Regions from separate parts of the Planococcus sp. MB-3u-03 genome, predicted to be linked through region 2. Evidence: riboswitches for the same ligand, from Rfam matches in the RefSeq annotation. Region 2 holds a riboswitch; each other region holds the start of a gene.

Region 1 (7,327 bases), 610 kb from region 2:
TCGGCGCATCAGCCGGCTGTTTTTCGACAAGTGGATAAAAACAGGCGACTTCTTGGCCCGAGAGCCCTCTCGGTTCGAGTGCCGGCACTTCATTTTTGCAGCGTTCGGTGGCCATGGGACATCTTGTGTGGAATACGCAGCCGCTTGGCGGGTTCGCCGGCGACGGCAGCTCGCCTTTCAAGACGATGCGTTCCCGGCCGCGCTCGAGCAACGGGTCGGGAACCGGCACTGCCGACAGCAAGGATTGCGTATACGGATGCTGGACTTTTGTATAGAACGCGCCTTTTTCCGATTTCTCCATCACTTTTCCTAGATACATGACAGCCACACGGTCGGCCAAATGATTGATGACGGATAAATCATGCGCGATGAAAACATAGGTCAAGCCCAATTGCTTCTGCAGATCCTGAAGCAAATTGATGACTTGCGCCTGCACCGAAACATCGAGTGCACTGACCGGCTCATCGCAGATTAGCAGTTCCGGCTCCAGGGCAAGGGCGCGGGCAATGCCGACACGCTGCCGCTGACCGCCAGAAAACTCATGCGGCAGTTTATCGTAATGCGTGTCCGGGTTCAATCCGACGAGTTCAAGCAATTCCTTGACCCTCGATTCCAGCCGCTCGGTCTTTTTATAGGCTTTCAACGGCGCCGCTATGCTATCCCCGATCTTCATGCGCGGATTCAAACTGGTGTAGGGATCCTGGAAAATCATCTGGACATTGCGCCGCATATCATGAAGTTCTTTGGCGCTCGCATCTGCGTAATCTTTTCCATGGAATAGGATTTCACCCGCTGTCGGTTGCTGCAGGCCGACAATGCTTCTCGCGAGTGTGCTTTTTCCGCAGCCCGATTCGCCGACGATGCCGAGTGTCTCGCCTTTTTGGACTTGGAGGTCGATGCCGTTCAGCGCTTTGACGTAGCTTTTCTCGCGCTGCAACAAGCCTTTTTTGACGGGGAAATGGACATGCAGCCCTTTGATATCCAATAATGCGCTCATGTTATCAGCACCCCTTCCAATTGCTTTTTCTGTTCTTCGAATTCATTACTTGAAAGAATGCACGCTGCCGAATGATTGCCTTCGCGATGCTCCAGCGGCGGATCAACTTGCCGGCATGCGTCCCGTGCGAATGGGCATCTCGGTTCGAACGCGCATCCCGCCGGCCGGTCGATCAAACTCGGCGGCTGCCCGTCGATCGGGATGAGCCGCTCCGGGCCGCCTTCCCGGATGACCGGGACCGAACGCAAGAGCGACCACGTATATGGCATCGAAGTCCTGTAGAAGATATCTTCAGCACTTCCCGATTCGACGATTTTCCCGGCATACATGACCAGGATGCGGTCAGCCAAGTGGGCAACGACGCCGAGGTCGTGGGTGATGACGAGAATGGCCGTGCCGTATTTTTCCTGGATGCCCTTCAGCAAATCCAAAACTTGCGCCTGTATGGTGACATCGAGCGCCGTCGTCGGCTCATCCGCAATCAATAATTTCGGGTTGGAAGCAAGCGCCATCGCGATCAAGACACGCTGGCGCATCCCACCCGAGAATTGATGCGGGTAGCTGTTCATGCGTGCTTTGGCATCGGCAATGCCGACGTCTTCCAATAACTCAATCGCTTTTTCGCGGGCTTGCTGTTTCGGCCGTTTTTGATGGGCTTGAATGGCTTCGATCAATTGCTTGCCGATTTTGGAGACGGGATTCAAACTCGACATCGGATCCTGAAAGATCATGGCGATGTCATTGCCCCGCAGTTTCCTAAGTTCCGTTTTGCCCATTTCCAACACCGATTGGCCTTCAAAATGGATTGTGCCTTCCGGATACTTTGCAGGCGGTTCCGGATTGAGCTTCATCAAGGAATGGGCAAGCACGCTTTTGCCGCTCCCCGACTCCCCGACGATGCCGATGGTCTCCCCTTTCTGGATGGAAAAGGACACGCCGTCGACTGCTTTCACGAGGCCGCCCGGTGTATCAAGATGGACATGAAGATTTTCTACTTGCAACATTCGAGTGCCCCCTTTAGGCAAGTTTGGTTTTGCGCTTGCGTTTCGCTTGATGTGGATTAAAACTGTCCCTCAGCCCATCGCCGAGCAAATTCAAAGCCAGAACAGTGATGACGATCGCAAGGCCTGGGAAAATGGAATACCAAGGCGCGATGGTCACGTAGATCTGTGCTTCCTGCAGCATATTGCCCCAGGTCGGCGTTGACGGGTTAACCCCCACGCCGAGAAAGCTGAGCGCCGCTTCCGCTAAAATCGCTTTCGCGAAAATGAAGGTGCTTTGGACGATAACCGGGGACAGAATATTCGGCAATACGTATTTGGCGATGATCACCGCATGGCTCGATCCGGTCGTCTGGGCCGCTTCGATATAGGATTGGTTTTTCACTTGCAGCGTCGCCGAACGGACGACTCTCGCCATGACCGGGAAAAACGCCAGCGTCAAAGCGATGATGATATTGGTGATGCTGCCGCCAAGTGCTGCAACCAGCGCAAGCGCAAGGATGAGTGCCGGAAACGCCAGAAAGCCGTCAATGATTCTCATCAGCACGAAATCCACTTTGCGGAAATAGCCGGAGATTAAGCCGATCACTGTGCCGATTACCGTTGACAGCACCGCAACGATGACGCCGACAGACAAGGACACCCGGGCCGCGACGATGGTCCGCGAGAAAATGTCGCGGCCAAAATCATCCGTGCCGAACCAATGCGCCCCTGAAGGGCCGGTCAAGCGCTGTTCCGGGGAAATCGCGGCCGGCGAGAAAGGCAGCCAGAAACTTGCGGTGATGGCCGCAAGCGCGACGATCAATAGCATCGCCAGCGCCAGCAAATTCGTTTTCTTAGTAAACATCGGTTTCGTCTCCTTCCAAATGGTCAATCATAGCGGATGCGTGGATCGAGGAATGTGTACAGCAGATCTACCAATAGATTGACGAACACATAAATGCCGGCAATGAACAACACAATTCCCTGTACGACCGGGTAATCGCGGCGGTGGATGGAATCGACCAAGAGCTGGCCGATGCCCGGAATCGTGAACAAAGTTTCGATGATGACTGTGCCGCCGAGCAAGCCGGCCACTGTAGCGCCGAGCACCGTGGTCGTTGGGATCAAGGCATTGATGAAGACATGGCGCATCAATACTTCACGTTCCTTTACGCCTTTCGCGCGCGCCGTTTTGATGTAATCCTGATTGACCGAATCGAGCATGCTGTCGCGCAGCATCCGGGCGATGATGCCCACCTCAACGATCGCCAGTACAAACGATGGCAGCAAAATATGGTGAAGCCATGCATCCGCCCCTTCCGCAAACGGCACATAACCGGCCACCGGAAAGATCGGCAGCGCGACGCCGAAGCCGAGCACCAATAGCGTCGCGAGCCAGAATTCCGGGACCGATACGCCGAACAAGGAAACCGATGTGAAAATCGGGTCCAAGACAGTCTTGCGCAACGCGACGATGAGGATCGCCACCGGAATGGCAATGACGAGCAAAATCACCGTCGACAGCGCCATCAAGCTGAAGGTCGGCCCGAAATTCTCGGCGATCAGCGAGGTCACCGATTGCGAAGAGTAAACGGAGGTTCCGAGATCCCCCGTGATGACTTGTGCAAACCAATTGAAGAATTGGACATAAAGCGCTTGGTCTAAGCCCAGTTCACGCTCCAAATCAGCAATCGCTTCCGGTGAACTGTCCTCCCCTAAAATGAGGAACGCCGGGTTGCCGGGAGTCAGATGCACGATCATAAAGACGATTACACTGACGACCAGCATGACGGGAATCACCGACAACAGCCGGCGAATCGTGTAGTTCAGCATTGCTTGTTCCCCCTTCTCCATAAAAGGAAGAAAATCGCCAGCATCGTTCCTGACGATTTTCTTCTCTTAGTTATCCTGTTTGATGGCTCGTCGTTAATTTGTTTTATACGTATTCCAGAAGCGCGGGCCATACCATTCGCTATAGTCGTGGATATCGGTTGTGCGCGCATTCAAGTTCGAGATGTTCGTCACTTTTTCAAACGGCAATTCTTCATACAGCGTTTCGTTCAAGCCGGCGAGGATCTGCTGTCGTTCTTCCTCGGATTCCGCTTGTGCCCACTGGGCGATTTGCTCCTGCCATTTCTCACTGTTATACCAGCCACTGCTGTTCGAATCCTGGCTCAACATGCCTGCCTGGTTCGGCGAGAAGAACGGGGACCATCCGACGACAACGAGATCCCAATTGGAAGCCTCTCCCCATTTCTCAAGGTATGTTGCCCATTCATAGGATTCCAGCTCGACCGCAAAGCCGGCTGCTTCAAGCTGCTGTTCAGCGATCTCGGCAATTTTCTTATAGTCGTTGGAATCGCTCGAGAAGATAATTTTGATCGGCTCGCCGTCGTAGCTGCTTTCTTCCAATAAGCGTTTCGCTTCATCCACATCGTAGGACAGGAAGCCGTCTGTGTTTTCTTCCGAATACAGGGCGGTTTGGTTCGGCGTGAACAAAGCGCCGTCCAATTCGTAAAATTCCTCGTTGCCGTATGTTGCTTTGGCAATCGCTTCTTTATCGAGTGCAGCGTTCAATGCCTGGCGTACTTGCAAGTCATCGAAAGGCGCTTCCGATTTATCCGGCGTCAACACCGTATAGCCGTTAGTGGCGGTGCCAGCTTCGATATTCGGCGTGCTTTCGATCACTTCGTACAAATCGAGCGGAACTTCATCGCCGAAATCGTAAAGTCCGGTTTTCAAGCCATTGACCACCACTTGAGGGTCTTTGACGATCTTGAAATGGACCGAATCCACATACGCTTTTTTCTCTCCCGTCAAACCGCTTGTCTCATCGGTTCTAGATGCATAGTCGTCGTATTTGGCCAAGACGATTTCATCGCCGCGCTTCCACGAATCAAACTGGAATGGCCCGGTGCCGATATACTGGTCATGGTCGAGCGGCTTTTCGCCGGCCGCTTCAGCGATTGCTTTCGGTAAGACGACTGCAGCCGATTTCGGGGCAGCCAAGTCAGAAAGCAGAGAACTGTATGCTTTGTTCAATTGAATGGTCAATTGCGAGCCGTCTGCTTCCACGGACTCCACGTGGTCGTTGGTGATCTTGCCGACAGATGACACTTTCAGCCAACGTTCGATGGACGCTTTGGCATCTTCTGCCGTTACTGGTTCCCCGTTATGGAAGCTTACGCCTTCACGCAAGGTAATTGTGTAGGTTTTTCCGTCTTCGCTCACTTCATAATCTTCAGCGAGCAACGGCACTGCTTCAAAATCCTGGTTTAAGGCAAACAAACCTTCATAAATATGCCAGCCGATTTTGCGTGCGGCACTTTCTCCCGTATACATCCAGTCCAGCGTGTTCGGATCTGCGCCGATCGCCACGTTCAGCTCCCCGCCTTCCACTGGTTCTGAATCTCCGTCAGCATTGGACGAACTCGCTTCGCCGCCGGAACAACCGGCCAAGCCGATAAGTGCAATTAAACTGATAAGTAAAAAGATGATATTTTTCACGATGTTCCTCCTTATGATTGAAAAAATGATGTTGCCTCGATTATGTATGCAACTGCCTAAAAGCCTATCCAAGTTCCCAGATTTTCAATGAAGCGTCGAAGTGTTGATGCGCCAATCTGCCGCTCAAGCTCCGACGGTATTTCGAAAACCATTTGTCCATTGAAGGCACCTCCTTCGCCAAAAAAATAATTTATCTTACCTGTTTACTTGGTTTTAACGTAATAAAAAAACCCCTTCTTCTTTTCGACAAGAAGAGGAGTGGTTTCGTACGTTCGATCGCCTCTCTTATCTCTGTACGCGCAGTACAAGGAATTAGCACAGTGCCGCGTTGCGGTCTGCTGCTTTGACGTCTCAGGGCCAGTCCCTCAGTCAATCTCGATAAGATGATTAAATTGTAAAGTTCATGTTACGGCCCTTGATCCGGCTTGTCAACATTATTTTGAAGAAATTGAATTTATTTACATGATGCTAAAATTCGATTTGGTTTACGCTTGCCCTCCAGCCGGCAAGACCTGCGCCTGTTCGATCCATTCAATGGATTTGGCGACGATGAAATCCAATTCATGGTCCATGGAAGCGATGTGATAGGAATTATGGAGTTCGTGCTTGAACGCGTAATCCGAACCGACCTTGCCGAGAATATAGTCGGTGTTGGCTGGCGGCACGACATGGTCTTCAAGCGACTGGAAACAAACGACCGGGCAGCGGACTTCGGCGAGCTTTGCGCGGACAGCATCCATATAGCCAAGCAATTGCTGATACGCTTTGACCGGTGCTTGCCCGTAAGTGATTTCCACCGCATCCGCTTTTTTGATATCGGGCGCATCTTCTGTAACGTAAGCATGGGCCGGGCGGCTGCGGTAAGTTTCAAACTGCGGGATGTCGATCGCCGGATTGATCAACGCGATGCCCTGGATTTCAGGATGGCGGCTGGCCAGATCCAAGCTCAAGGTGCCGCCCATCGATTGCCCGATGACAAAGACCGATGTGCACGCTTGTTTGAGTTCTAAATAAGCCTGCTCAACACTCTGGAACCAGTCTTCATAAGAAAATTGTTCCAACTCCTTGAAATGGGTGCCATGGCCCGGCAGCCGCGGACAGGAAACCGTATAGCCTTGTTCGCCGAGCGCTTCGCCTAATTCCCTGACGCTTTGCGGCGTGCCGAGAAACCCGTGGCACAATAGGATGCCGGTGCTGCCGCCTTTCAGAAAGAAGGCTTCCGCCCCTTGGATGACAGGATATTGTTCGTTCATGCAATCCCTCCTTCAGCTGTTTAAAAATCAGGAGGCCCACTAGCTGCCCCTAATGTGAAGTAATGCGAAAAAAGCTTATTCACATTAGACTATATTCAAAACCTACTTGTCAACTAGGTTTTATAAAATGAACGATCACCCGCACCAGGCGCTGCCTTAAACTTCCGAAGCTTTCCCTTGGCGCGCCCACGAGGCGATCGCTGCAATATCATCGGGAGTCGTGCTGCAACAGCCGCCGATGATATCTGCTCCTGCTTTATGCCAGGCTTTCGAATTGGCTGAAAACGCACCAACTGACGGTTCTTCGCTCCAGGTTTTGCTTACCGGGTCGTAAGTGGCGCCGGAATTTGGATAGACGATGACCGGTTTGGAAGATGCGCTTTTCACTTCCTGGATCAAGGATTCGATAAACTGCGGAGCTGTGCAATTAATGCCGATTGCCGCCACTTGCGATTGCTGCTCGAGCCATTTTGCACAATCCGCGATCCGCTCCCCATCACTGATATGGAACTCATCTTTCGCACTGAATGTAAACCAGGCAGACACCTGCGGAAATTCTTCCAGCACGCTCACAATCGCTTTCGCTT
Region 2 (7,327 bases):
TTGGATATCGCAAGTTCCTGCGTGCAGAACAGCAGCAGGCAATTGCAGAACAGACAGAAGACCTTCCGCCGAAATGATGGCGGGAGGTTTTTTGTTTGGAATGGAACGTATAAAGAGTTTTAGAATGAAAAGTATTGGAAATAGAAGACTGCGCTTCAGGGGCACGCTTTCCGGAGGGCTCGCATTGAGCCGCTTCGTCGCTCCGCAAAACCACGCCTGCTCAACTCTCACGATGTTCGAGCTTCGCAAACGAATCCGCTCAATGCCTTTCGTGTATTCGCTTGCAGGGTCTCAATTGTCTCGCTGATCCTCCCGGAGTCGGCCCCTTTCGCTCCGTCTCTGAGTTGAGATTGAAAAGAAGTCACTTCACTAGAATTTCGAAGCGGGAAATATCATTAAACCAACCTTAAGGAATTTTGTGGCTCGATTATGGATGTGGAACTGTCGCCAATCAAATATTTCAACCCAGCTATGACTTAACAGAGATGGAAAAAACCGCTACTTCAACAAGGAAGTGGCGGTTTTTGGGTTATTGCAGGTTTTCCATTTGTTTGATGAAGGTTTCGATCTTGTCCATATTGAGCTGGATAAGCATGACATAGCCGTTCAGCAGGATGTGCGCGATGATCGGGGTGAGGATGCGCTTGGTCCGCTGATAGAGGGCTGCCAGGATCAGTCCGGTCGTGAAGTAGAGCAGAAGATGCGTGAACTCGAGATGGACGAGCGCGAAGACGAGTGCCGAGATGGCGGTGGCGATCCAGAAGTTCAGCGTCTGGTTCAAGGAGCCGAAGACGACTCGGCGGAAGACCAGTTCTTCGAGTATGGGGCCGAACAGGACGACCGCGATGATCGCGTACGGCACCACTTCAGCGATTCGGACGAGTGTCTGGGTATTGGCGGATCCCGGATCGATGCCGATTGCCATTTCGATCATGGCGGCGATTGATTGCCCGATGATCAACAACAGAAAACCGAGGACGCCCCAGCCGATTGCAGCGGGAAGGCTCGATTTTTTGCCTTTCCAAATATTGAAGAAGTTGCGGTCGCGCAAGATGAGAACCATCGTAACTAAAAAGCCGATGCCCATCGTCAGGAAGATCAGCCATCCGGAAGTGGAAGCGCGGGCGGTGGCATCGTCAAGCCCTTGGTCTCGGAAATAACCGAGTGTCGGGCCGATAAAGAGGATCGGCATGAGCTGAACGGCTACGAAGACGAGCAGGACCAGGAGCGGCGTACGCATGTTTTTGCGCTTATACCCTTTCGCTTTCGAGGGAGAGGCGGTTTTATCGGTTGAGGTCATGTAGTCAAATTCCTTTCTTTTCGCATGCTCCTTTTATTGTAGGGCTTAACGGAAAAAGGCGCAAAGAATTCAAAACGCCATAAGGTTTCTGCTTGCAATTAACTGAAGATTTTATTAAACTTATCTATGGGTTAGCACTCAAGACTAGAGAGTGCTAAATGACTAGAAGCTATTTAATTTGAGGAGGGTGTTTCAATTGTTAAGACCATTAGGAGATCGTGTCATCATTGAGCTCGTCGAAAAGGAAGAAAAGACATCTAGCGGAATCGTCTTGCCAGGATCTGCGCAGGAAAAACCGCAGGAAGGCAAAGTGATTGCGGTAGGGAATGGGCTTATCCGTGAAAATGGACAGCGCACAGAGCTGGACGTAACTGAAGGAGACCGCGTCGTCTTTTCGAAATATGCGGGCACAGAATTGAAATACGAAGGCAAAGAATACTTAATTTTACGTGAAAACGACATCCTTGCGATTGTCGGCTAAATAAGCATAAATTCTATTTAATAGGAGGAACCGAATCATGGCAAAAGAAATTAAGTTCAGTGAAGATGCACGCAGCTTGATGCTGCAAGGTGTAGATAAATTAGCGGACGCAGTCAAAGTAACGCTTGGGCCAAAAGGGCGCAATGTCGTGCTTGAGAAGAAATTCGGCACGCCGCTTATTACAAACGATGGCGTAACGATCGCTAAAGAAATCGAGCTTGAAAACGCGTTTGAAAACATGGGCGCAAAACTCGTGGCGGAAGTTGCTTCCAAAACAAATGATATCGCAGGTGACGGTACGACAACTGCGACAGTTCTAGCACAAGCGATGATCCGCGAAGGCTTGAAGAACGTCACAGCTGGCGCAAACCCTGTCGGCATCCGCCGCGGCATCGAACTTGCTGTGGAAAGCGCAGTTACGGGATTGCAATCTATTTCCCAGCAAATCGAAGGCAAAGAATCGATCGCGCAAGTAGCGGCGATTTCTTCAGGCGACGAGGAAGTCGGTAAATTGATCGCAGAAGCAATGGAGCGCGTCGGCAACGATGGCGTCATCCCATTGGAAGAATCACGCGGCTTCACGACGGAACTTGACGTTGTGGAAGGGATGCAATTCGACCGCGGCTACCAGTCTCCTTACATGGTGACGGATTCCGATAAAATGGAAGCGGTTCTTGAAAACCCGTTCATCCTTGTCACTGACAAGAAAATCGGCAATATCCAGGAAATCCTTCCGGTGCTTGAGCAAGTCGTTCAGCAAAGCAAACCGCTACTCATCATCTCTGAAGATGTTGAAGGCGAAGCGTTGGCAACACTTGTCGTGAACAAATTGCGCGGCACATTCAACGCAGTAGCTGTGAAAGCTCCTGGATTCGGCGATCGCAGAAAAGCGATGCTTGAAGACATTGCTGCACTTACTGGCGCTGAAGTGATCACGGAAGATCTCGGTCTTGACCTGAAATCCACAAATATCGCACAACTTGGACGCGCAGCGAAAGTCGTCGTTTCGAAAGACAACACGACAATCGTTGAAGGCAATGGCGATTCCGAGAAAATCATCGCACGCGTGGCGCAAATCCGTAGCCAATTGGAAGAAACGACTTCTGAATTCGACCGCGAAAAACTGCAGGAGCGCCTCGCGAAACTTGCTGGCGGCGTAGCAGTGATCAAAGTCGGCGCAGCAACTGAAACAGAATTGAAAGAGCGTAAACTGCGCATTGAAGACGCATTGAACGCAACACGCGCAGCGGTTGAAGAAGGCATCGTGGCAGGCGGCGGTACAGCGCTTATCAATGTCTACAACCAAGTGGCGCAAATTGCGACAGAGCAAGAAGGCGACGTCGCGACTGGCATCAACATCGTGCTCCGTGCACTTGAAGAGCCGGTTCGCCAAATCGCAACGAACGCTGGCCTTGAAGGCTCGATCATCGTTCACCGCCTGAAAACGGAAGAAGTCGGAATCGGCTACAACGCAGCAACAGGCGAATGGGTCAACATGCTTGAACAAGGCATCGTAGACCCAACGAAAGTGACGCGTTCTGCACTGCAAAACGCAGCATCTGTTGCGGCTATGTTCCTGACAACTGAGGCTGTAGTGGCTGATATTCCGGAGCCAGCAGGTCAAGGTGGCGGAATGCCTGATATGGGTGGCATGGGAGGAATGATGTAAGCCATCAGCCCATCTAGAAAATCCCCTTTCACGTAATGTGAAAGGGGATTTTTTGATGTTTGAACTATACTCGAACTTAAGGACAGGGAATTCTACTTCCTCGAGGTATACTGAAAAACCGGATCCATCAACTCAAACTCATAGGTCTCACTATTGACCTTGCCAACAATCTGTTCGCTATCATAAAGCTCCAGCATAAACTGTGCCATCTCTTTTGAGGTATGGAACTTCTGCACATTGTCGCTATAGCTGAATTCATCAAGTTCCCGCGCAGTTTTCACGAATTCGGTTTCGGTCATGGATGGCGCGAGTATTTTAACTTTCAATCGAGCTCCGTTATCCTGCAGTTCCTGGGCAAGGCCTTCTGTAAATGCGCTCACGTAAAATTTGGTCGCAGCGTATGTAACAGCATTTGGCACGAGTCTGTAGCCTAAGTCAGATGATACGTTGATGAGCTGCGCCCCTTCTTGGTCCGCATAGTCGCGTGCATAAAGAGTGGAAAGCGTAGTGAGTGCCTCAACATTTACGCGCAGCATCTTTTCCGTTTTAGTCATATCCTGCTCAGCGACGGTAGCACTGTTTCCGAAGCCGGCGTTGTTGACGAAGGTTTCAATATCGTATTCTTTGAGGCTTTCGTATAGTGCATGGACCTGCTCGCTGTCGGATAGGTCGGTGGGTTTGATGACGACGTCCAGCTCAGAGTTCATGCTTTGAATCTTCTCTTTAAGATTATTGAGCTCGTTTTCCCTTCTTGCCACAAGAATAAGGTTTTTGCCGCATGTCGCAAAAGCCAGTGCAGCTTCATATCCGATTCCTGAGCTGGCGCCTGTAATTACCGTGTACTTCATGTGAATCCCTCCATTGAAATGAATAGATAGCTAGTGTGCAGAAACAATGAAACTCTCATGAGATTGTGCTGGCTCTTGAAGTGAAAGAAACAGCATTTTATAAACTGGAAACTTCAATATTAGAGTGTTTGGAATTAGGAGAGTTCTTAAATGAAGATTATACACTATTTTCCTGCTGGCACAGAAACATACAAAATATCTTAGCAAGGAGCGGTACGTGGAAACACATCTCTCCGATTTAGTAGGGAGGAGTGTTTTTATAGTACGATTTCTAAATTTTCTATTGCCATGAAATCCAAGCTCTGCTATTGTATTAATCATATCAATTTACTCGGCATTAATTCTGAGTACATAATTTCTTATCCAGATAAGTGGAGGGACTGGCCCTTTGAAGCTTCGGCAGCGGAACAGATTGGATGTCCAATTTGAAACTGTGCCAAATCCAGCAGGTGCTGTTAAGCATTTGAGAGATGAGAAGAGCCGGACGGTGAGCCTCTCTTCTTTTTTATGAAGAGGGGTTTTTCTATTGGCCGCAAGAATTGTAGCGTCTCATTCAAAATAAAAAAGACCAAGGAGAGATGGCAGATGAACAAGCGTTGGATTGGTGTGTTTGGGATTTCGGGTGCGCTATTATTAGCTGGATGCGGCGATAGCGGGGAAGCTTCCGAGGAAGACAAGAAAGAAGTGCGTGTCGGCTTTGGCGTCGGGACGTACGAGCAGCAATTCAAGGAAGGGATCTTGCCTATTTTGGAGGAGAAAGGGTATAAAGTGGATACAACAACTTTTTCCCAGAACATGCAGTTGAATCCGGCGATGCAGGAAGGCTTGATCGATGCGAGCATTTTCCAGAGCACGGCGTATATGGAAGGGATCAACGAGGAATTGGGCATGGACATGACCGGCATCGCTTTTGTGCCGAGCGCGCCTCAAGGTTTGTATTCAGCGAATCATCAATCGTTGGATGAGGTGAAGGACGGCTCGACTGTCGGCTTGCCGAATGATCCGGTCAACCAGGAACGCGCAGTGCGCATCTTGGAGGAACTCGGGTGGGTGACGGTGTCAGACGATGCAGGCGTGACGGATTTTAATTTGAACGCAGTGGAAAATGCGGATTACGATCTCGACTTGAAAGTCTTGGACCCAGCGCAAATTCTGGTGTCGCTGCAGGATATCGATTTTGGCGTCGTCAACGGCAATTATATTGCCAATGCGCCGGACCGCAAGATTACGGATGCGTTGAAAATCGAGAATACGCCCGAACAGCATCGGATTGTGGTGACGATCGAAGAAGATAACGCGGATACTCAGTGGGCGAAAGATTTGAAAGACGCTTACGAATCCGAGGAGTTCCAGGAATATATCGAGTCGAATGAGCAGTATGACGGCTTCATTTTGACGGAGGAATGGGCGCAATAGATAGGAGAAAGGTGAAGAATGATGGATATCCTAAAAGCGAAGACATTTGAAGAACGCATGGACATATTGAATGAAACCGTCGCACCGTTTACGGAACGGGCCGCGCACAATGATTTGGAACGAAAATTTCCATTTGAGAATTTTGAGGAACTGAAAGCGATCAATTACCCCGCGTTGACGATTCCGAAAGAATACGGCGGAGCGGGCATTTCCTTGTCTGAGATGCTGCGCTATCAGGAAGCGATCAGCCGCGCGGACGGGTCGACCGGTTTGTCAATCGGTTGGCATATGGGCATCGTTCAAGATTTGGGCGAGACCGGTAAATGGGACGAATCAGTGCTTGAAGCTTTATTTGACGATATCAAAGCACGCGGCGCATTGATCAATAATTGTGCGACCGAAAAGCAGACCGGCAGCCCGACAAGAGGCGGCAAGCCATCGACCACAGCGAGAAAAGTTGGCGGTTCGTGGGTCATTGATGGACGCAAGTCGTTCACGTCGATGGCGCCGGTATTGAATTACTTCAACGTGACCGCTGTGATTGAAGAGACCGGAGAAGTGGGCTATTTCCTCATTCCGCGGTCGGCTGAAGGCATAGCGATCGACGAGACTTGGGACAGTGTGGCGATGACCGGCACCGGAAGCCATGATTTGGTGTTGACGAATGTCCAAGTAGAGGAGAAGGCTTTGGTCGAGATTAGTGTGCCCGGGAAGAAGCGACCGGCGGGATGGCTGCTCCATATCCCGGCGTGCTATCTCGGAATCGCACAGGCCGCGCAGGACTATGCAATCCGCTTTGCACAGGAGTATTCGCCGAATAGCTTGAACGGGCCGATCATCGAGCTGCCGAACGTCAAACAAAAGATTGGCCAAATCGAATTGGAATTGCAGCGGTCACGGCATTTCCTTCATTCCGTCGCGAAACAATGGGACGGTTCGGACGAAGAACAGCGCTCACAGATGGCTGCGGAACTCGGGGCCGTAAAAGTCGCGGTGACGAATTCAGCGGTCGATATCGTGGATTTGGCGATGCGCGTCGCAGGTGCACACAGCCTGTCGGAAAAATCGCCTTTGCAGCGCTATTACCGCGATGTGCGGGCGGGACTTCACAACCCGCCGATGGAAGACATGCTCATTCCATCGCTTGCGGATTTTGCGATCGGCAAAGCGAAATCGAAACAACCGGTTAAATAGGGGCAGGGCCGCGGATCTTCAGTGATCTGCGGCTTTTTTCTTTTTATAATTGGAAAGAAATTACGGAGATAAGTGCAAATTATGTCGACGCTTACATTAATTTTCCCTTATGTGACATCTGTCACTAGCCGCTATGGCCGCGCCTCCTGTACGTTAACAAAAGCAGACAACTGCTTCCGATATGGAATTCGCATCTAGAGGGGAATTTTTAGAATGAAAAAAATCGCATGGATCACGGATACAGCAGCGCAATTGGATGATGCATTCATCCAAAGGCATAATGTCTATGTATTGCCCCTTAGTGTCGTGTTTGACGACGGGTCGTACCGAGAGTCGATCGACCTGACGCAGGGAGAATTTTACGATAAATTACGTGCGGCGAAAGTGTCGCCGAAAACTTCACAGCCGGCCATCGGGGA
Region 3 (7,327 bases), 1.1 Mb from region 2:
TTGGGTAGTTCAAGTACATCAGTTTGGCGCGTGCTTTCGCGGCGGCTGTCACATCGTTGTAGTCGGGGAGATAGCCGGTTTCCTGTTTCAGTTTCATCAAATCAAATTCGATATCCGCAAGCGGTGCGGCTGACAGGTAATCAGGATAGCCCGGATCCGGCAACAGCAGCGAATCGCCCGGGTTCAGCAATGCAAGCGGCAACTCGATAAAACCGATTTTCGTTCCGGACAAAATAGCGACTTCCAAATCAGGATCGATATCGACATCGTATTCTTTTTAGAAATCCGCAGCGGCTTTCCTTAACGAACTGAGGCCGCGAAACGGCGAGTAGCGATGTGTTTGAGGATCGGCTACCGCTTGTTGCATGGCCTTGACTATATGCGCAGGCGTTGGCTGATCCGGGTTGCCTTGGCCGAAATTGATGACGTCTCGTCCTTCGTCGACTGCTTTTGCCGTTTTGCAACAAGCAGGGCGAAAATTGATCCGGAAGATTTTGTAAGCGATTTGAAAAGTCCATGAAATCCTCCTCATTTTCTAAATAATTGCACTTCTATCTTAAATCTTATAGAGTTTAAGCTAAACTGTCTACAGGGGGAGAGAATATGAAAATCGCTTGTGTGCAGATGGATATCGATTTCGGAGAGCCCGAAACGAATTTTCAGCGTGTAAAAAACTATTTGGAAGAAGCGGCAGAAAACGGCGCGGAGCTCATCGTCCTGCCAGAAATGTGGAACACCGGGTATGCGTTAACGCAGCTGGACGAACTCGCGGACAGCAACGGCCGAACCGCAGATTTTCTGAAACAATTCGCCAAAGAGCATAGCGTCCATATCGTCGGAGGTTCGGTCTCTACAAAAAAAGAAGGTGGCTTCTATAATACGATGTATGTGGCCGACAACACAGGCGCGCTCGTTTCAGAATACGATAAAGCACATCGCTTCGGCTTGATGGACGAGCATATCCATCTCGAGGAAGGGCAGTCGCTCGGCACATTCGAATTAGACGGTGAGACTTTTGGCGGCGTCATTTGCTACGACATCCGCTTTCCTGAATGGCTGCGCGCACAAGTGCTGAACGGCGCGAAGGCGATCTTCGTGCCTGCGGAATGGCCGGCCGCGCGCATCGATCATTGGCGCATCCTGCTGCAGGCGCGCGCAATCGAGAATCAATGCTTCATCATTGCCGCGAACCGGATCGGCAGCGACCCGAAAAATGAGTTCGGCGGCCATTCGATGGTCATCGCGCCGTGGGGGGAAGTCCGGATGGATATGGGGCAAGAACAAGGCATTGGCTATACCGAGATCGATCTTTCGGAAGTAGACGAAGTGCGGGGGCGCATTCCGGTATTCGATGACCGCCGCGTTCCATTGTACAAAAAGTTTGAAAAATCGCATTGACAAGTCTGCGCTCCTGCAGGTAACATGGGAAATAACCAAATAACTATGCTTATCAAGAGAGACCGAGGGTAAGGCCCTATGACGTCCGGCAACCCCCATTTATTGGGAAGGTGCCAAGTCCTGCAGAATGAAATTCATTCTGAAAGATAAGTCGGAATTCTAATTTTCGATGTCTCTTTTTTGATAAAAGAGGCATTTTTTTATTTGCCTGGGGGAGTGGACAGCATGATTCAAATCGAACAACTGAGCAAAACTTATCAAACCAAGCACGGCACGGTGAAAGGTGTCGATGATGTGACGTTGGAAGTGAAGACCGGTGAAATTTTCGGCATCGTCGGCTATTCCGGCGCCGGAAAAAGTTCCCTCATCCGCTGCATCAACTTGCTTGAGCGGCCAACATCAGGCACCGTGAAAGTCGGCGGTCAGGACTTAACGAAGCTGCGTGGCGACGGATTGCGGAAAGCGCGCTTGAAAATCGGCATGATCTTCCAGCATTTCTACTTGATCAGCCAAAAGACGGTCGCTGAGAATATTTCCTTCGCCCTTCGCGCAGCAGGAACACCGAGCAAGAAAATCGGCCCACGCGTCGATGAACTGCTCGAAATGGTTGGCTTGTCGGACAAACGCAATGTCTACCCGGCACAGCTGAGCGGCGGGCAAAAGCAGCGCGTTGGCATCGCCCGTGCACTCGCCAATGAACCGGCTGTGCTGTTATGTGACGAAGCAACATCTGCACTCGACCCGAATACGACTTTATCGATCTTGCGTTTATTGAAAGACATCAACCGCAAGCTTAATATCACGATTGTATTGATTACGCATGAGATGAACGTCGTCAAGGAAATTTGCGACCGGATGGCGGTCATGCAAGGCGGGCGTGTCATCGAAGAAGGCCGTGTCTACGATATCTTTGCCGATCCAAAGACCGCTTTGACGAAGGAATTCATCTCGAGCGTCGTGTCGTTCAACGTGCCGGAAGAAATCCTGAAGAAATGCGATGGCACGATCGTCAAAGTATTGTTCAAAGGCGAAGTCGCTGGAGATGGCATCATTTCCGATATGTTGCAAAGCTATCCGGTCAAAGGGAATTTCCTGCACGGGGCGATCGAATACATCCAGGAATTGCCCCTCGGCATTTTCGTCATGGAATTGAAAGGCGCTCAAGCAGATGTGAGTCAGGCGATTCACTATCTTGAGCAGCGCGAAGCAATTGTGGAGGTGATGGAGCATGGGAATTGAATGGGGACGAATCATCGAATTATGGCCGGAAATTCAAGTGGCGTTTTACCAGACTTTAATCATGATCGGCATCTCGCTTGGAGTGGCTCTTGTCATCGGTTTGCCGCTGGGCATTTTATTGTTCATCACAGACCGCGGCTTGTTCTGGGAAAACCGCCCGGTCAATTCTGTCATCGGATTTGTCGTCAACATCGTCCGGTCGATTCCGTTCATCATTTTGCTGGTGGCGCTCATCCCGTTGACGCAATTGATTACCGGCACAACCATCGGCCCGGTCGCAGCGAGCGTTTCCTTATCGGTTGCGGCGATTCCGTTTTTCGCACGCATTGTGGAAACGGCGCTCCGGGACATCGATAAAGGCGTCATCGAAGCGGCGATCGCGGTCGGTGCCACCCCGTGGATGATCATCAAAGATGTGCTTTTGCCGGAAGCAAAAGCGAGCCTGATCCAAGGCATCACGCTGACAGTCATCAGCCTCATCGCCTATTCTGCGATGGCGGGCGTCGTCGGGGGCGGCGGCATCGGCGATTTGGCAATTCGCTTCGGTTATTACCGTTATGATAATACGATCATGATTGTCACGGTCGTCATTTTGATCGTGCTCGTCCAATTGATTCAACAGGCAGGCGACTTTACAGCCAAAAAACTCGATAAACGATAAGGGGAGAATAATATGAAGAAACTCACATGGATATTGGCAGCGAGCGCGCTTGCACTGGCCGCATGCGGCGGAGAAGAAGCGGACACAGGAACGACGGAAGGCGGCGAAGCGTCGAAAGACATCAAGCTCGGCGCGACTGCCGGCCCTTACAGTGACATGCTGAACGAAGCAATCGTCCCGGCGCTTGAAGAAAAAGGCTATACGGTCGAAACGATTGAATTCAGCGATTATATCCAGCCGAACAACGCATTGAACAACGGGGAAATCGACGCCAACTTGTTCCAGCATACGGTTTATCTGGAAAACTTCGAAACAGAAAACGATATGGATTTGAGCGCATTGATCACGGTACCGACCGCGCCAATGGGAGTCTACTCCAATGAGTTCGATTCGCTGGATGCGGTATCTGACGGAGCGACAATCGCGATTCCGAACGATCCTGTCAACGGTGCGCGGGCATTATTGATGCTGCAGGACGAAGGATTGGTCGAGCTTGATCCGGAAGCGGAAGTGCTCCAGGCTTCTGAGCGCGATGTAACGGAAAACCCGAAAAACCTCGTATTCCAGCCGATTGAAGCGGGGCAATTGCCGCGTGCAGTTGAAGGCACAGACCTTGCCGCGGTTCCAGGCAACTTCGCATTGGCTGCGGATATGGATTTGCTTGATGCGTTGGCGCTTGAAAACATGCCTGACCAGTACCGCAATGTCGTAGCCGTTGCAGCGGACAATGAAGACAGTGAACTGGCGGCGGATTTGGTGGAAATCGTCGAGTCGGAAGAATTTGAAACGGTCATCGATGAGCAATTCGAAGGCTTCGGAAAACCGGAGTGGATGGCTGAATAATGGGATAAGCCGGCTGGAGAGTTTTTTCTCCGGCTGTTTTTTTATGCGAAAACATCGGTACTACGCGCTTTTCGGGCTTTTCCCTTGCCCTGCCCGTTTTCTGCTGAAATAATAGGGAAAGTGAATTTCAACAGGCCGCTGCAAATAAGGCAGCGGGCAAGGGTTGTTCTTTGGAGAAAGGGAGAGGATTATGGAAGCTAACAGGCACGTCCTGACTTACGGCGACGCGTTTGTCGATTATATCGCAACCACCAAAAATAACGATCTGTTCGATCTGTATCTCGGAGGCGCCACCGTCAACGTCTCTGCCGGCGTCAGCCGCCTCGGGGTTCCGTCAGCATTCATCACGATCACCGGGGATGATGAGATTTCGGACTTTTTCTGCCAGGCGCTGCAGGCGGAAGGCGTCGATTTGACGCATTCAATTAAACGTCCGGAAAAGCGCATCAGCGGGGTGTATATTCATTTAACAGAAACGAACGATCGCGTCTTCGCTTCCTATGATAATGAAACGCCTGATTTGCAAGTAAAGGCAGACGAACTGGCGGGTAAAGCGTTCGAATCGGCGAGCCTGTTCCATTTTTGCTCAGGGACGCTGTTCCATCCGGAAGCGCGTGAAACGACGGCGCAGGCTTTGGAATTGGCGAAGTCTCACGATGTAATTTGTTCATACGATGTCAATATCCGGCCGCTGCGCTGGGAAAGCGAGGAGCTGTGCCGCCAGACCGTCCTGCGCTTTTTGCCGCATGCGGACATTTTGAAACTGACAGTCGAAGAATTATTGTTCCTCATGGAAGCTGATTCAATGGAAGCAGGCATCGAGCGCCTGAAGGCTTACGGGCTTCCTGTCGTTTTTGTCACGGACGGGGAACATGGCACGCACGCTGTATTTAAAGAGGAGACGATCCATGTGCCGGTTGTGCCGGTCAAGCCTGTGGATACGACAGGCGCCGGGGATGCGTTCATGGCAGGCATCATCCGTCATGTCCATTTAAACGGCATGCCAAAAAACCGGCAACAACTGATTGCTTGCGCAGACTTCGGCAATAAGCTGGGGGCCCTTTGTGCAACACGGGCGGGAGCCATCACAGCGATGCCGCGAAGCGAAGATATGGAAGATTGGGAATAGAAGAGGAGGAAACAGCAATGGCTTTGCATAGTTTTCATTTAACAGCAGACTGGCCCGGCAACCGGAACGATGTCGGGACAATCGAATCGGGGAATTTGAAGACCCAAATCTCGATTCCACCGGAAATGGACGGCCCGGGGGTCGGCACCAATCCGGACGAAATGCTGCTCGGTGCGGCAGCGACCTGCTATATCATCACGCTCGCCGCGATGATGGAGCGCAGCAAACTTGAGAAAGAGTCGCTGACGATGGAGTCGGAAGGAATCGTTGAAGTCGAAAATGGCGTCATCACCTATAAAAAGATCATCCACCGCCCGAAAGTCGTCTTGTCGGCGGAGGCAGGGGAAAAGGAATTCAAACTGGCGCACAAACTCGCGGAAAAAGCGGAATCTTCCTGCATGATCACGCGCGCCATCCAAGGAAATGTCGCAGTCGAACTGGAAGCCGATATTACAAAAGCATGAAGCGAAGCCCTGATTTTCCATTTTGGAGAACAGGGTTTTTTAGTGGGGAAATAATGTTTTTAGAGAATTCTAAGAATTTTTTCTTTCGGCCGTTTCGGGATATGGTAGACTACATTTAATGAAAAACGGTCTTTACAGGGGACGGGTGCCATGAAAAAATTATCGCTGCAAACCAAAATCATCCTGCTGACGACTTCGCTCGTGCTGTTGACGACAGTGGTATTCGGCGGGATTCTGAGCTATCAGGAAATTGCGGAAATCAAAGAGAACATCGGCCAGCGAGCGCAGGAAACGGCGATCGGTATTTCGGCCATGCCGACGATCGTCGAAGCGATGGACGACGAGGAACCGGCGCTGCAAATCCAGCCGATCGCTGAGTATTTGCGCAAGCAAGTGGGTGCAGAGTTCATCGTCATCGGCAATAGGGAGAGCATCCGTTATTCACATCCGGATCCGGAAAAGATCGGTAAACAGATGGTCGGCGGTGATAACGAGCGCGCTCTCCAAGAAGGAAAAGTCTATGTGTCCGAAGCATTCGGGTCGCTCGGCAGAAGCCTGCGCGGCAAAGCGCCGATCTATGACGGCGATGGGCGCGTCATCGGTGTGGTCTCGGTCGGTTATATGATCGAAGACATCGAAGCGATCATTTTCGGCAATATTATGGACGTGATGGCGCTGGCTCTATTGACGCTCGTCATTGGCGTCCTGGGCAGCATCCTGCTCGCAAGGAATATCCGGAAAGATACGCTGGGGCTTGAACCCCGGGAAATCGCCCGTTTGTACCAGGACCGGGAAGCTTTGCTGTCATCGATTATCGAAGGGGTCATCGCGATCGATAAAGACGGCCGCATCACGGAGTTGAACAGTTCCGCAGAAAAGATGCTCGCCATGGACCAAAGTTTTCTCCATACCCCATCCGATGAGATATTGCCGGAACTTAGGATGGGCGAAACCTTGACGACGGGGAATTCATGGAAGAATAAAGAAATCCTGATTGGCGGGACCGTTTTTATCGTCAACCAAAAGCCGATTTGGGCAGAAGGGGAAATGGTCGGCGCCGTTTCAACATTCCGTGAAAAAACGGAAGTGCAGGAAGTGCTGGAAACGCTGTCAGAAATCCGGCAATACTCGGAAAGCTTGCGGGCGCAAACGCATGAATACGCCAATAAACTGTATGCCATATCCGGGCTTCTCCAGTTGGAGGAGACCGAGGAAGCGGTCCGGCTGATCCAGCAAGAGACGAATCATCATGAAAAGCAGACGAAGCATACGTTGAATCATATCGAAGATAAAAAGGTCCAAGCGATCCTGCTCGGCAAAATGGGGAAAGCTTCCGAAGCGAAAGTCGAGCTGTCGGTGGATGAAAACAGTTCGCTAGCCAAATTGCCCGCCCATGTCGATATTTCCAAAGTCATTCACATTGTCGGGAATTTGATCGACAATGCCATTGAAGAAGTCGAGTCGAGCGACAGGAAAGAAGTGTCTTTCTTCATTACCGATATCGGCAACGACTTGGTCATCGAGGTCCAGGACAGCGGGCGCGGAATCGAAACCGGCAACCTCGACCAATTTTTCACGCAAGGATTCTCCACG
Region 4 (7,327 bases), 610 kb from region 2:
CAAGGTGAGGAGCCGGCTGAATCGATGGTCGTCAAGGAAGCGACGCAAGTGACCAAAGAAAATGTGGATGAGTATTACGATCCGGAATCGAAATTCTAAGCTAATAGCCGGGAAATGCAGTGGAGCCATTGCATTTCCTCTTTTCCTATAAGGAGGTTAAGACATGACTTCGCAGCCTTTTGTGGCGATGAACCAAATCGAGAAATCATTTAACGGCGTCCCAGTTTTAAAGAAAGTGACGCTGGAAGTAGAAAAAGGGGAGATTCATGCCTTGCTTGGGGAAAACGGCGCCGGCAAATCGACGCTGATGAATATTTTAGGCGGCGTCCACCAACCGGACAGCGGGCAGATTTTCATTGAAGGCAAACAGGTAAATATGGCGAACCCGCATATTTCCCAGGCGCATGGCATCAGCTTCATCCATCAGGAGCTGAATATGGTCAATGATTTGAAAGTGTATGAAAACATGTTTCTAGGTTCAGAAATTCGCAACAAGGCCGGATTTTTGAACGTGGAAGAAATGTGCCGCCAAACGCGTGAGATCTTGGCGGAACTGGGCGTGTTCCTCAATCCGAAAGAATATGTGCGCAATCTCGCCACGTCCTATAAGCAATTGATCGAGATTTCAAAAGCGCTGCTGCATAAATCGAAGCTGATCATCATGGATGAACCGACGACATCGCTCGCGGAACATGAAGTGGGCCGGCTGTTCGAATTGATGCGCAACTTGAAGAAATCGGGCGTATCCATCATTTATATTTCCCATAAATTAAAGGAAATCCAAGCGGTATGCGACCGCTACACCGTGCTGCGCGACGGCCAGCTAGTGAAGACGGATGGCATGCAGAGCGGAAATTTAGAGGAAATCACCAAGCTGATGGTCGGCAAAGCGATTTCACAGGAGCGCTTTGTCCATGAGCACGAATTTGGCGAAATGGCTCTGGAAGTCGAGCGCTTAAGCAGCCCTGGCTTATTCCAGGACATCGACTTTACCGTCCGAAAAGGCCAGATTGTCGGGTTTACCGGGCTTGCGGGAGACGGCCGGACGGAGCTGTTTGAAAGTTTATTCGGCTACCGCAAAAAATACACGGGCACCATCAAAGTGAAGGGCAAAGCGATGAAAATCACCCATCCGCGAACGGCGCTGCAGGCTGGCATGGGCTATGTGCCGAAAGACCGTAAAGAAAATGCCATCATCAAAGATTTGAGCGTCGTCCATAATATGAGCTTGTCATCGATGGGCAATTTTGAGCGATTGGGTTTCATCCAAGACAAGCGGGAGCTGGAAAAGTTCAGCAGCTATAAAAAAGCCTTGAACATCAAAGTAGCTAATCCACGCATCACCATCGACAAATTGAGCGGCGGCAACCAGCAGAAAGTGATCATCGCCAAATGGCTTGAAGCGGATACCGATATCTTGATTTTCGACAACCCGACACAAGGCATCGACGTCGGCGCAAAACAGGAAATCTATCAGGAGATCCTAGAACTCGCAAAACTGGGCAAAGCGATCATCATCCTGTCATCAGAAGCCCCTGAAGTGTTGCGCATATGCCATGTCATCAACGTCATGTACCACGGGGAAATCACGGCCAGGTTTATGGGCGATGAGACAAACGAAGAAGAAATCATGCATTATGCCACAGGCGCGAAAAGGGAGGGAGAGCACATTGGATAATATCAACACAAAGGAATACAGCCCTGAATCTCCAAGCATGAAAAGCAGGCTGTCCTGGCTATGGTCGGAATACAGCGTCATCATTGCGTTCATCATCATTTTCATCGCTGCTTCCGTGATGAATCCAAGATTTCTCGATATCAACAACCAATTGAACATCCTCATGCAAGTGTCGATCATCGGCATCATTGCGCTTGGGATGACGGTCGTCATGCTGTCAGGCGGCATTGATTTATCGGTCGGCTCTGTCCTGGCGCTCGCCGGCGTCATTTCCGTCTTGGCATTGAACGCATCCGGCAGTATTTTAATCGGCGTGTTCACGGCCTTATTGGTCGGGGCATTCGCCGGATTCCTGAATGGCCTGATGGTCGCGAAAGGCAGGATCGCGTCGTTTATCGCTACGCTCGGCATGATGGCCGCGGCCCGTTCGATCGCACTGTATATTGCAGAAGGCGGCAGCGTCTCGGGCGAAGTGAGCGGATTCACCGCCATCGCCAATAACAATGTATGGATTTTTGATTTGCCGGTGCTCATTTTCTTCGCCATGGCCGTGCTGATTTATATCGTCATGCACAAAACACGGTTCGGCAGGTACGTCTATGCGCTCGGGTCGAATGAAAAAGCGGCGATGCTGTCCGCTATCCGTGTGGACCGCATCAAAATCGGCGTCTATACGCTGATCGGGATGCTTGTCGGAGTCGCGGCGGTCATTGAAACGTCCCGGTTGAACTCGATTTCGTCTTCAAGTTCCGGGGCGCAATATGAACTTGACGCCATTGCAGCTGTCATCATCGGCGGCACGCGCATGACAGGCGGGCGCGGCAAAATCATCGGCACGATTTTCGGCATCTTGATCTTGGGCATCCTCAACAATATGATGAACTTGATGAATGTTTCGCCCCATCTGCAGGGCTTTGTCAAAGGCTTGATCATCATCATTGCCGTCGTGTTCCAAAAAAGAGAATAGGAGGAGATTGCATGGGCATCAAGGTAGGCATCATTGGCTGCGGGGCCATTACGAAAATGCGCCACGCGCCGGAATATACAGCGAATCCATATGTGGATGAAATCGTCTTTTACGACCGCAATCTCCACCGTTCCGAAGCGATGGTCGAATTGTTCGGCGGGCGGAATGTGGAAAGCGTCGAGGAATTGTTCAACGACCCCGAGATTACAGCCATCAGTGACTGCTCTTCGAATGAACACCATCATTTGTTCTCGACACAAGCGCTGTTGAGCGGTAAGCACGTGCTGTGTGAAAAACCGATTTCCTTGACGGTCGATCATGCCAAGGAAATTTTAGCGGCACAGAAAAAATCCGGCAAGAAATTGATGGTCGACCACAATCAGCGCTTTACGCGCGCGCATCAAAAAGCACGCGAAATCCTCGCTAGCGGAGAGCTCGGGAAAGTCTTGACTTTCCGCACTGCTTTCGGGCATTCGGGCCCAGAATCCTGGGGCATCAATAAAACGAAATCAACATGGTTCTTCAAAAAGGAGCGCTCGGGCTTCGGTGTCGGCGGCGACCTTGGCATCCATAAAATCGATTTGCTGCATTACCTGCTCGATGATGAAATCATTCAAGTGAGCGCCTTTCAGGGAGCTTTGCATAAAACGGATGAAAACGGCGAGTCGATTGAAGTATGCGACAATCTTGTCTGCAGCTTGGCGACGCAAAAAGGGCGTCTCGGAAACGCCGCCTTCTCCTGGACCTATTACGGGGAAGAGGACAACAGCACCGTTGTTTATTGTGAGAAAGGCATCATGAAAATCTACCATGATGACGAGTATCAGCTGGAACTCATCATGGAATCCGGCGAGAAAGTGAACTACCAGCTGGAAGCGATCCAAACGAATGACAACCAGACTCCGAGCGGCGTCATTGATGCATTCGTCGATTCCATCCGCCTGGACCAGGAGCCGATCGTTACGGGAGAAGATGCCTTGAAATCACTGAAAGTCATTTTGGGCATCATGGAAGCAGCCGACACCAAGCAAGTGGTCACTATCGAAAAAGAGTCTCTCCTTTATCAATAAGGAGAGACTCTTTAGTTTGTCGAGAAAGTTAAAGCCGTATTTTCCGAAGCTTATCGCTCGCTTTCCGTGGGCTCGCGTTCAAGCCTCCTCAGTCGCTGTGCTCCTTGCGGGGTCTCGGTCGTCTCGCTGATCCACAGGAGTCGAGCAAACGCTTCTCCAAATACTTAGGTAGAACATTGATCTTAAAATGTAGAATAAGTGATTTTCTTTTTATGCATAGTGAATCACTAATTTCTTCAACACTCTTCTTTCATTTCGCTCATGGTTTGAAACGGTTGAGTGAGAAGGGAGCGATGTCGAATTCGGTGTGGCCGTCTATTGCCAATTGGCTCAACACTTCGCCCATGACGCTGCCGAATTTAAAGCCGTGGCCGGTAAAGCCGCAGGCGAAAATGACGTGCTCGTTGTCCGGATGGCGGTCGATGATGAAGTTATGGTCGTCCGAGACGGTGTATAAACAAGTTTTGCCTTGTTTCAATTCTCCGCTCGCTTCTGGCATATACAGGTCCAGGAATCTTCTTAGGTCGCCCTCATCAAATTCGTATTGCCCGAAGTTCTGGGTTTGTTCGTCCGGGTCGATTGGCTGCCCGCCATCCGAGCGTCCGACTTTTACGCCAGCGCCGTCGATGCTCGGGAAGCCGTAGAACATCATCTCGGGACCTTCCACAAAAAAACCGGGAAATTGATCGGCATTGTACATCTCCGGTGCTTCAAACCAGCCGACCGCTTTGCGCGTCGGTTGGATCGGCAATTGCAGGTCTGGTAGCAGCTTCTTCGCCCATGCACCGGCTGTGACGATCACTTTTTCAGCATAGAAAACACCTTGCGCGGTCGAGATTTTCACGCGATCCCCGTCCTGTATATCGATGTGTTGGACGGGTGTATTCGGCACATAGTGAACGCCGTTTTCGAGCGCCAGTTTCTTATAGGCACGGATGGCATTTTCGCTGTACAACACGCCTGCTTGTGCTTCAAAGCAGCCGATGAAATGCTCGGGCACTGTGAAGCCCGGCCATCTTTCTTGAATCGCGCCGCTGCTTAATATTTCGAGCGGCAAGCCGTAGCTATTGGCGGCTGCAATGCTTTCGAGCAGAAAAGGGGAGTCTTCCGGGCCAAGCCCGATAACACCGGTCTTATCGAACACTTTGTAGCCGGTCTGCTTCTCCAAGTCTTCCCATAATTGCTGCGCGCGCAACACTAACCTAACGTAATGCCTGCCTTCCCCGTAGGCGTGGCGGATCAACCGGGTATCTCCGTGATGGCTGCCGTTCGCATGGGGCGGGTCGAATGCATCGATCACCAATGTCTTCTTGCCTTGCTGTGCCAAAAAGGCGCCGGCGGCCATGCCCATCGTGCCGGCACCGACGATGGCGACATCAAAAACAGTTTCCTCGCTCATCTTGTGTTCACTCCGCTCTTGTATTGGATGCATGCCGCCCGGTGGAACCCGGCAGCAATGGAATATTAAATTGATGGTATGCAATATGGCAGGCTTTGTCAATTTCCTCCTGAATTTTTATACGAAATTTTGATTTATTTTCAAAAAAGGGTTTGACAGCAGGGGCTATCTCAAATACTATCGTTAATATGTTAAAAAAATTAAATAACTTATCCAGAGAGACTGAGGGACAGGCCCTATGACGTCCAGCAACCATCATGTTCATGAGAGGTGCTAATTCCTGCAGAATGTGTTCATTCTGAGAGATAAGAAATTGGTCGAAGCCTCTTTCCTATTGAAAGAGGCTTTTTTGCATCCAAAAGGAGGGCAGGCACTCTACACAAGGCGGAAAGTCCAGCCCTATCATAAAAAAACTACACACCAAAAGGAGCTTGAATTATGAAAAGAAACGCTTATCTATTCGCTACTGCCTGTTTAGTAGGTCTTGCCGGAACACTTGCCGGCTGTTCATCGGAAGAGACGGCGAACGCTACAGGAGACCAAGTGATCCGCGTCGGAACGCAAAACGACTATCCGCCTTTCGCTTTCGCGGATGATGCCAACCAGCTGACGGGCTATGACGTGGACATGATGAAAGCCGTCGATGAACAATTGGACGGCTATACGTTCGAATACGTCGCCGTACCGTGGGACAGCATGTTCCTCGCGCTCGAGTCGAATAAAATTCAGGCCATTGCCGACCAAGTAGCGAAAACGCCGGAACGCCAAGAAAAGTATTTGTTCACCGATGAATCGTATTTCGCAGCGGAAACGGTCATCGCGGTGAAAGAAGGCCGAGAAGACATTCAGACGATTGAAGATTTGGAAGGAAAAGCGGTCGGGGCTTTGGCAGGCGATTCCTATACTTTATTGCTTGAGGAGTACAACGAAACCGCCGCCGAGCCGATCGAACTGAAATACAGCGAAAGCGGCAACCCGTCGGAAATTCTGCAGGATGTGCAGAACGGGCGCGTCGACGCTTACGTCAATGACCCGATCATGATGAACGCGGTGTTGGAAAAGAATGAACTCGGCGTGGAGATTGTCGGGCAGCCTTTGGTCAATGACGATATGGGCATCGTCTTGAAAGATGAAGAAAAAGGCGAAGAGTTGAAAGCCTTGATCGACCCGATTTTGAAACAGCTGAAAGAAGACGGCACCTTGTCCGAACTGTCCGAGAAATGGACCGGCGGCGACTACATCCCTGAATAAGCTAGCGGAAGGACAGAGACAATGGAAAATTTACTGGACTTGAATTTCTTGATCGAGAGCTTTCCTGCCATTATTTCCAGGCTGCCAATCACGATCGGCATAGCAGTCGGCTCACTGCTTTTGAGTTTAATCATCGGCGTGGCTGCGGCATTGATCAAAATCTACAAAGTACCTGTGCTCAGCGTCATCACGTCGATCTATATCTCCTTTATCCGGGGGACGCCGTTATTGGTGCAGATTTACCTGGTGTTTTACGGGATTCCGAAAATCATTTATTTTCTTCAGAGCGAATACGGCTGGCTTCAGTCGGCGGACGTCAATAGCATCGCACCGGAATTCTATGCCTTGATGGCCTTTTCCATCAATTTGGGCGCGTATTTATCCGAAACGATCCGTTCGGCGATCGAATCGGTCGACCGCGGGCAGTTCGAAGCCGCCAAAGCGATCGGCATGACGCCTGTGCAGATGATGCTGAAGATCGTCTTCCCGCAGGCCTTGACGGTAGCGATCCCGAACCTCGGCAATATGTTCATCAGCACGATCAAAGACACCTCGCTCGTGTTTATCATCGGCGTCATCGATATCATGGGGCAGGCAAAAATCCTCGGCTCCCGTGGCTTGGCGTTCTTTGAAGTGTATATCGCCGTCTCGATCGTCTATTGGATCTTATGCATTGCCGTCGAGCGCTTATTGGTGAAGATCGAGAAGCGTGCACGCAGATATGAAAGAGGGATTGCCTGATGATCAAATTGGAGAAGCTGCATAAATATTACGACCGCCAGCATGTTTTGAAAGGAATCGATTTAACCGTCGAAAAAGGCGAAGTGGTGGCGGTCCTCGGGCCAAGCGGTTCCGGGAAATCGACGCTGTTGCGTTGCATCAATTTTCTCGAAGAGCCGACGAGCGGCATCGTGGAAATCGGCGGAAAGCGGGTGGATGCGGCCACCGCCAAGAAAAAGGAG

Evidence for each region. Region 2 has a riboswitch for S-adenosylmethionine ahead of CW734_RS04050 (MetQ/NlpA family ABC transporter substrate-binding protein). Riboswitches for the same ligand answer to the same signal wherever they lie in the genome.
Region 1: it holds a riboswitch for S-adenosylmethionine, as region 2 does, so the genes downstream of both, CW734_RS17760 (ABC transporter substrate-binding protein) here and CW734_RS04050 (MetQ/NlpA family ABC transporter substrate-binding protein) in region 2, are expected to answer to the same signal.
Region 3: it holds a riboswitch for S-adenosylmethionine, as region 2 does, so the genes downstream of both, CW734_RS15545 (methionine ABC transporter ATP-binding protein) here and CW734_RS04050 (MetQ/NlpA family ABC transporter substrate-binding protein) in region 2, are expected to answer to the same signal.
Region 4: it holds a riboswitch for S-adenosylmethionine, as region 2 does, so the genes downstream of both, CW734_RS17785 (transporter substrate-binding domain-containing protein) here and CW734_RS04050 (MetQ/NlpA family ABC transporter substrate-binding protein) in region 2, are expected to answer to the same signal.

The regions. Positions count from the first base shown of each region.
Region 1 covers NZ_CP025135.1:3,299,932-3,307,258, forward strand. Annotated here, with positions in the region: gene CW734_RS17740 (ABC transporter ATP-binding protein) at 1-997, opposite strand, end outside; gene CW734_RS17745 (ABC transporter ATP-binding protein) at 994-2,001, opposite strand; gene CW734_RS17750 (ABC transporter permease) at 2,015-2,845, opposite strand; gene CW734_RS17755 (ABC transporter permease) at 2,869-3,813, opposite strand; gene CW734_RS17760 (ABC transporter substrate-binding protein) at 3,907-5,487, opposite strand; SAM riboswitch class I at 5,770-5,872, opposite strand; gene CW734_RS17765 (alpha/beta hydrolase) at 5,973-6,740, opposite strand; gene mmuM (homocysteine S-methyltransferase) at 6,897-7,327, opposite strand, start outside.
Region 2 covers NZ_CP025135.1:534,971-542,297, forward strand. Annotated here, with positions in the region: gene tatC (twin-arginine translocase subunit TatC) at 1-77, shown strand, start outside; gene CW734_RS04030 (CPBP family intramembrane glutamic endopeptidase) at 530-1,300, opposite strand; gene groES (co-chaperone GroES) at 1,497-1,781, shown strand; gene groL (chaperonin GroEL) at 1,819-3,450, shown strand; gene CW734_RS04045 (SDR family NAD(P)-dependent oxidoreductase) at 3,543-4,298, opposite strand; SAM riboswitch class I at 4,655-4,775, shown strand; gene CW734_RS04050 (MetQ/NlpA family ABC transporter substrate-binding protein) at 4,884-5,714, shown strand; gene CW734_RS04055 (acyl-CoA dehydrogenase family protein) at 5,736-6,908, shown strand; gene CW734_RS04060 (DegV family protein) at 7,122-7,327, shown strand, end outside.
Region 3 covers NZ_CP025135.1:2,851,630-2,858,956, reverse strand. Annotated here, with positions in the region: partial or broken gene CW734_RS15555 (pyridoxal phosphate-dependent aminotransferase) at 1-518, opposite strand, end outside; gene CW734_RS15550 (carbon-nitrogen family hydrolase) at 604-1,398, shown strand; SAM riboswitch class I at 1,445-1,551, shown strand; gene CW734_RS15545 (methionine ABC transporter ATP-binding protein) at 1,624-2,637, shown strand; gene CW734_RS15540 (methionine ABC transporter permease) at 2,627-3,298, shown strand; gene CW734_RS15535 (MetQ/NlpA family ABC transporter substrate-binding protein) at 3,311-4,141, shown strand; gene CW734_RS15530 (carbohydrate kinase family protein) at 4,332-5,270, shown strand; gene CW734_RS15525 (OsmC family protein) at 5,288-5,734, shown strand; gene CW734_RS15520 (ATP-binding protein) at 5,885-7,327, shown strand, end outside.
Region 4 covers NZ_CP025135.1:3,308,340-3,315,666, reverse strand. Annotated here, with positions in the region: gene CW734_RS17810 (substrate-binding domain-containing protein) at 1-99, shown strand, start outside; gene CW734_RS17805 (sugar ABC transporter ATP-binding protein) at 164-1,678, shown strand; gene CW734_RS17800 (ABC transporter permease) at 1,671-2,645, shown strand; gene CW734_RS17795 (Gfo/Idh/MocA family protein) at 2,657-3,715, shown strand; gene solA (N-methyl-L-tryptophan oxidase) at 3,975-5,114, opposite strand; SAM riboswitch class I at 5,321-5,426, shown strand; gene CW734_RS17785 (transporter substrate-binding domain-containing protein) at 5,553-6,365, shown strand; gene CW734_RS17780 (amino acid ABC transporter permease) at 6,387-7,106, shown strand; gene CW734_RS17775 (amino acid ABC transporter ATP-binding protein) at 7,106-7,327, shown strand, end outside.